3 regions of the Paenibacillus sp. SAFN-054 genome follow, and region 1 is predicted to be linked to each of the others. Evidence: predicted binding sites of a transcription regulator. Region 1 holds the regulator's gene; each other region holds the start of a gene.
What was found. The regulator Rex, encoded in region 1, represses fermentation and respiration genes when NADH is low (regulators of the CRP and FNR family bind a similar motif). The targets are predictions, from matches to a motif close to TTGTGAAATATTTCACAA.
Positions count from the first base shown of each region.

Region 2: the regulator Rex is predicted to act here: its motif matches at 1,399-1,416, upstream of adhE (bifunctional acetaldehyde-CoA/alcohol dehydrogenase).
Region 3: the regulator Rex is predicted to act here: its motif matches at 1,127-1,144, upstream of ACTHPM_RS19400 (DUF1641 domain-containing protein).

Region 1 covers NZ_JBQCKS010000001.1:1,780,368-1,782,636, forward strand. Annotated here, with positions in the region: gene ACTHPM_RS08160 (amidohydrolase) at 1-814, opposite strand, end outside; gene ACTHPM_RS08165 (redox-sensing transcriptional repressor Rex) at 789-1,454, opposite strand; gene dinG (ATP-dependent DNA helicase DinG) at 1,529-2,269, opposite strand, start outside.
Region 2 covers NZ_JBQCKS010000001.1:2,058,099-2,060,367, reverse strand. Annotated here, with positions in the region: gene ACTHPM_RS09365 (Crp/Fnr family transcriptional regulator) at 358-1,074, opposite strand; gene adhE (bifunctional acetaldehyde-CoA/alcohol dehydrogenase) at 1,494-2,269, shown strand, end outside.
Region 3 covers NZ_JBQCKS010000004.1:148,279-150,547, reverse strand. Annotated here, with positions in the region: gene ACTHPM_RS19405 (NAD(P)/FAD-dependent oxidoreductase) at 1-442, opposite strand, end outside; gene ACTHPM_RS19400 (DUF1641 domain-containing protein) at 480-926, opposite strand; gene ACTHPM_RS19395 (CcdC family protein) at 1,409-1,942, opposite strand; gene ACTHPM_RS19390 (TetR/AcrR family transcriptional regulator) at 2,063-2,269, opposite strand, start outside.

The DNA.
Region 1 (2,269 bases):
CATGGTTTGCCGCCAGGATATCAATCTCCTCATCCGTCAGATGGACGGCATGAGCGACCAAGGAAGGTCTTGAGAACATCCCCAGCTTCTCCAGGTGCGCCACGGGCCGAAGGCCGTAGTCACGCACGTTTGCCTCCACTTCCGTCAGCGTCTCGGACATGTGGGTATGCATCGGCAGATCCATGTCATGAGCTGCCTGCACGAATTTCTCGATAAAGTCCGGCGGACAGGTGTAAGGCGCATGCGGGGATATCATTGTCGTGATCCGGCCGTTTGCCTGCCCGTTCCAATCGCGGGCGAACGAAATCGCCTCGTTCAATTTGTGACGCTGAACGTCCTCGGGACACAGACCGATGACACCGCGCATCAAGGATGCGCGCATGCCCGATTCAGTGACGACTTTCGCGACCTGGTCCATGTGGTCATACATATCGAGGAACGTCGTTGTACCGCCCTTCAGCATTTCCAGCACGGATAGCGAGGTTCCCCAGTACACGTCCGAAGAAGTAAACTTGGCTTCCATTGGCCACATTTTTTGTTCCAGCCAAATTTGGAGCGCCAGGTCATCCCCATATCCGCGAAGCAGGGACATCGCAGCATGCCCGTGGGTATTGATAAGCCCCGGCATAAAGAATAAATGCGTCCCGTCTACGACCGTGACGTCGGTGTCCATCTCCGGCTTTTCCTCGCCGATATAAGTAATCAGGTCATCCTCAACGACCATCCAGCCGTGAATGACGGGCTTAGCCTCGTTTGGAACGGCGAAGCTCCCGTTCTTGATCACCCATTTATTTGTCTTCGTGTTCTCCGTCATCCGCAGAATCGTCCTTTCCATTGTCCAAATAATAAGCCAGGCTGAGCAGATCCGTCGTAAAATCCGCCGCATGAATCCGGATGCTGGCCGGCGCCTTCAGAATCGTGGGCGCAAAGTTAAGAATGGCCTCGATGCCGGCCGCAATCAATCGGTCCGCCACATTCTGCGCCTCCACGTCCGGTACGGTGATGATACCGATGCGGATGTTCTTGCCTTTGATCGTCTCGCTGATTTCGCTCATCGGCTGTACCGTCAGGGAACTGATGCGCGTTCCGATTTTTTTCGAGTTCTCGTCAAAAACCGCGACGATTTTAATGTTTTCGCGCAGGTACAGGTTATAGTTCGAGAGCGCATGCCCCAGATTACCCGCTCCGACAAGAACCGCGTTAATTTGCTGGTCAAGATTCAGGATATGGCGGATCTTCTCGATAAGATACGATACGTCGTAGCCGATGCCCTTGCGGCCAAAATCGCCGAAATAAGCCAGATCTTTACGGATCTGAGCGGGATTCAGATCAAGCTTCTGTCCCAGCTCCTGCGATGATACCGTAGCTACTTCACGTTTATTCAAATCATTCAAGTATCTTAAATACACAGGCAATCTGCGGACAACCGCTTCGGATATTTTCTCCGATTTCATGCTTGCTCCCCCTAATTAACAGCTTAAATTATATACACATATTTCCTTGCGATGATTCAAAGCTCTAAGCTTCTTCAGACTTCCTGAAGCCATTCGGATATGCGAGGAACCATCTGTTCCGTGTTCATGTGCTCCATTTTCGGCCCGGGCAGAGAATACAGGAAGTACTTTCCGTAATAGGACTCAATTACGCGCGTATCAAACACAATGACGATGCCGCGATCGCTTGCCGTACGTACAAGCCTTCCGAAGCCCTGCTTAAAACGGATCACCGCTTGCGGTACCGACAGCTTCATAAACGGATTCTTTTTCTGCCGCTGCAGAAGCTCGCTCTTGGCTTCGACCATCGGATGATTCGGCGGCTGGAAAGGCAGCCTTACGATCGCCAGGCAGGTCAGAGCTTCACCCGGAATGTCGACGCCCTCCCAGAAACTGCTCGTTCCGAGCAGGACGGAAGCGCTGCTGTCCTGGAATCTGCGTATCAGCTTCGTGCGGCTGCCGCTGTCTACGCCTTGTCCAAGCACCGTAATATCGCTGCTGGCAAGGGCGTTTTTAAGAGGCTCATGCACCTGTCTAAGCATCCGGTAGGAAGTGAAGAGCACCAGCATCCGCCCATGAGTCGCGATCGCGGCATTCGCCAATGATTGAACCAGCGTATTGACGAATACGGCATCCCCGACGCTGCCTTTCACGCTTGGAAAGTCGCGCGGGATGACCAGCAAGGCCTGATCCCGGTAATTGAACGGCGAAGGAAGCTGCACGGTAACCAGCCGCCCGCTTTCCTGATCCTCCTGCAATCCCAGGTTGTCGATCAT
Region 2 (2,269 bases), 280 kb from region 1:
TGAATGTGGTTCTTATCGGGTAGAATCCAGACCTCCTTGTTTGAGCAGTCTTCGGATCGCTTTATAGGTATAATAGGAAGAACTGCGCAACTTGATGAGACTTTAGAAATGTTTATATCATAATAATCGGTTCTTTTATCCGTAATATCCATAGGTCTAAAGTCTGTATTATTGGGATTTTTGGTCGTTTCGATGACGTTTATAGGTCGAATGAGGGGTGAAAAGAGGAAAAATTAAGATGTTATTCATTTCAGGAAATCCATGGGTATTATTGCGCATAAAAAAACCTCCGTTTCCTTTCGGTTCGGGAGGTTTTATGAGCTGTCGGCCATGAGAAACAGGCTGTGTCCGCGGCACTCAGATTCTGCAGATCTCATTCGGGCACATTTCGCAATGGCAGATGTCCTGGAGCATTCCGAGGTCCTTAATGACAATCATGCCGTTCTCGTATTCGACTGCATCCTTCTTGCGGAGGTCGCTGAGCATGCGGTTGACGCTCTCACGTGTTGCTCCAATCATATTCGAGAGGTCGGTATGGGTGATTTTTTTATGGATAAGAATCGTATCCCCGTGCTTTTCACCATAGGTATTGCCTAGACGGATAAGGGTCGAGCAGAGCGCGCCGGGCTTGCCGTACATCATCAGGTCGCGGAATTTGGTTTGGGTCAGGCGGTGATGGATACCCATCCATTTCATGAAGTCGATCGCAAAGTCACAGTGCTGGCAGATCAGAACCTCGAGGTCTTTTTGATCGATGACACCGATTTCGCTTTCCTCCAGAACTTCCGCCGTAAAGCTGTGTTTGCTGCTGAAGAAAGGATCGGCTTGACCAACCATGTCTCCCGTTTGATACATATACAAGATCAGTTCTTTGCCTTCGTCTGTCGACTTGGTCAATTTAATGCGGCCGCGCTTGACATAGAACAGCTTGTCGGAAACATCGCCTTCCCAAAATAGATGGGATCCCTCAGGTACGATCCGTTCCTTCATAAGGACCATGAGGCGGTCCAGGTTCTGATCCGAAAAGCAGCTTGTATTCCCACGGGCTTCGATAACATTCAGTTGGTTGCTCATACTCGTTATCCCCTTTGTATCTTCAATTTTCAATAAATTTTAAACTAATTATAACCTGAAAGGATCCGCTTTTGGGGGGAGAAAAGCCCATAAAAGTGTCGAAATTCCGACATTGTGATAATTTTCACTTTAAAAGGGGGTGCTCGAACGTTTGACCTAAAGAATGGAAAAGCTCATCGTCTGAATTCCCGGATGGGAATCAAAGAGAAGCAAGGATAAACTTTAATTCATGGTATGTCATTTTATTAATTAATCCATCAGACGAACAGAAAACAGAATCTGGAATGTAAGCGTTTGAAAACGGAGATTGAAAACATTCAAACTTTGTGAAAATTTTCACTTTAAATCTTTTCATGATTGTGTTATGATCAAGTCGAGAGAGAGATAAAACCAAAATTTACCTGAGAGGATGATAGACCATGGCTGTAAAAAATGATGTTGTTGCCGATAAAAAACAGCAGTCAGCCGAAGAGTACATCCAGACCCTGATCAACAAAGCGAACAAGGCCCAGGAAAAATTTATGAGCATGACCCAGGAGCAGATCGATGACATTGTACAGGCAATGGCGCTGGCAGGCCTCGACAAGCACATGTACCTGGCGAAGCTCGCTGTCGAAGAAACGGGAAGAGGCATTTACGAAGACAAGATCACCAAGAACATGTTCTCCACGGAATACATTTACCACAGCATCAAATATGAAAAGACCGTAGGCGTCATAGAAGATAATCCTTATGAAAGCTATCAGAAAATAGCTGAACCGGTCGGTATTATCATGGGAATCACGCCCGTGACCAACCCGACTTCCACAACGATGTTCAAAGCACTGATTTCGATTAAAACACGTAATCCTATTATTTTTGGCTTTCATCCTTCCGCGCAGCAATGCAGCAGAGAGGCAGCAAAGACACTGCTCGAAGCGGCTGTCAAGCACGGGGCTCCTGCGGATTGCATTCAGTGGATCGATGAGCCGAGCATGGAGAAAACCAACTTACTGATGAACCATCCCGATGTGGCGCTGATACTGGCGACAGGCGGATCGGGCATGGTGCGCGCTGCCTACAGCTGCGGCAAGCCAGCCCTGGGCGTAGGACCGGGCAACGTTCCTTGCTTCATCGAGAAATCTGCGGACATTGATCAGGCAGTGACGGATTTGATTTTGTCGAAATCGTTCGACAACGGCATGATCTGCGCATC
Region 3 (2,269 bases), on a different contig from region 1:
GTGCATAAGCCTTGATGCGGTCTTCGATATGCTGATGAATGCGGTTGGCGTCATCAGCGGATTTCAGCACCATGCTGTATTTGTCCAGTCCAGGGATGCCGAAGTAAGCCGTAACGCTACCCAGGCCGACAACCAGAGCGTCATAAGTAAGCTTGGAGCCGTCGGACAATTTGATTTCTTTGCTGTCTACCGAGAAGGAATCCACCTTCGCGATTTTCAGATCGATGTCTTTGCCTTTAAACAGCTTGTCGAGAGGCATGGCAATCGCCTTTTCGGCGATGCTGCCTGCAGCCAGGCGGTGAAGCTCGGTAATGATCTGGTGCGTCGAATATTGGTTAACCACGGTTACGCGAGCCTGATCTTTGTTCATATATTTGCGCAAAGTCAGAGCAGAGAGAAGTCCGCCATATCCTGCACCCAAAATGACAATATGTTTTGACATAGTTTTTCCTCCGTCCTTACTGGTCATATTAAGAGAATTAATGTTGGTCTTGTTCTTTCGCGCGTTCAGCGGAAACCTGCAGATAAGCGTTCACGAAACGGAACATTTTTTGCGCTTGCGGATCCTTGAGCAGCTTAAGAATGCCGAATAGACCGATCACTTCATGACTTTCGTCAGCGCGGTCTTTTGCTTCGATCACGTTTGCAGCAACGTTCTTAGCGGATTTGATGACTGGGGAAGCCATTTCCGAAATCGCGCCAACAGTATCGCTTTTCAGCGTCTTGTCGGTAGCCACGGATTGAGCGAAGTCGTAAGACTTTGTCAATACATTCACAAGCTCAGTCAGCTTTGGAAGATGGTTGACCAGTGTAGTCAAGGATTCCTGAACCTCTGGCTTGAGCAGCTGGTCCAGCAAATCGTTTTGATCGTGGCTGACAGGCGTGTTCGCTTGTTCAGTCTTTGCATCAGTAGTAATTTCTGACATGTCCATTTCTCCTTTGCGTAAGCAGCAATGCTTAGTTTTATTATAAAAAAGGGCTGATAGACCCTTTTCAGGCAGAGGGGTCTATAAGCTGAAGACCTTCCTCGAAAAACGAAAAAAGTCTCGAATCTAAATCACCATTTCCTATGGTAACATAATGATCTTCAAAAGGATAACGAGGCATTTTCTTGGGAAGCCACGAATTGTGAAGAATTACACATGATTACGGCATCTTGGTCCAAAATTCTCAGTTTTGCTTCATTTTTACGAGAAAAACGTGATGAATTCCACAGCGCCGCATACATCCCGTCTTTGGGTTTCCGTTTCTTTGGCATCCTCCCATAGCTTCTTCAAATAGGCATGCCCGTATGCATTCAGGAATGAAAACAGGCCAACGGCCGTTTGGGCCCGTTGACCGGTTCATTAATACGAAGCTATGCAGCATCTTGTATGCATAAATCGAAGTCCGACCCGATGCGGATGGCTTACGGCTGATGCGGCGTTTCCGCCTCGGCATTGCCCGGGTGGCCGTTCAGTTCGCCTGCAGCCTCAATGGTGCGGTACTGCTTCAGCATGAAAATTCTCCAGCGGAGAATCATGCCGAAGGCCAGCAGGAAGAACAAGGCGCCGGACTGCGGGATCGATACGTACTCGTCAATGACCTGATGGAGTACGGTGCGTACGATGAGCAGCACGAACAGGATGACGATAAAGCTCTTGGAGCGTCTTGCGAAAACTTGGCCCTCGCTGACTTCAAACTTGGTGCTGCGTATCAGCGGATAGGAAAATATGAACCAGCCGACGAGAAAGGCAGCCAGGGCCCAAAGCCATGGAACCCGAACCTCGGGAGCCACGAACATCAGGAAGCCTGTGGACATGCCAAGCGGCGGAATGATAATTTTTTTGATCGTTACGGGTCTGTTGCTGGCCTTTAAACGCACGAAAATAACCAAAAGCGCCATTACCAGTGCCCCCACGGTAGAGCCGATTTGAAGATATGAGGGACTCATATGAGCCAAGTTCAAGACTCCTCTCTATCACAAAAGATAATTAATCACGTATAACTATATTATATCACACGCAATCAGAAGTAAACTTGAACGTCATATGACATCTTTCAGCTGTGGGACAAGCTTTATTCACCGGCTTATTCCTCTTAGAAAAGCACGGAGTACATATTGTACGCTGGCCTCGAGCGGAAGGCTCATTTGAAAGCCTCCATGCTGGTCAAGCGTCGCGAATCCGTGCAGCAGGCTGCGCAGGCCGCGGATGGCGTGAAGCGTCTCCTCCTCGCTCAACCGGTAAGGCTCCATAATCCGCAGGTAGAGTTCCAGCAGCTCTTGTTT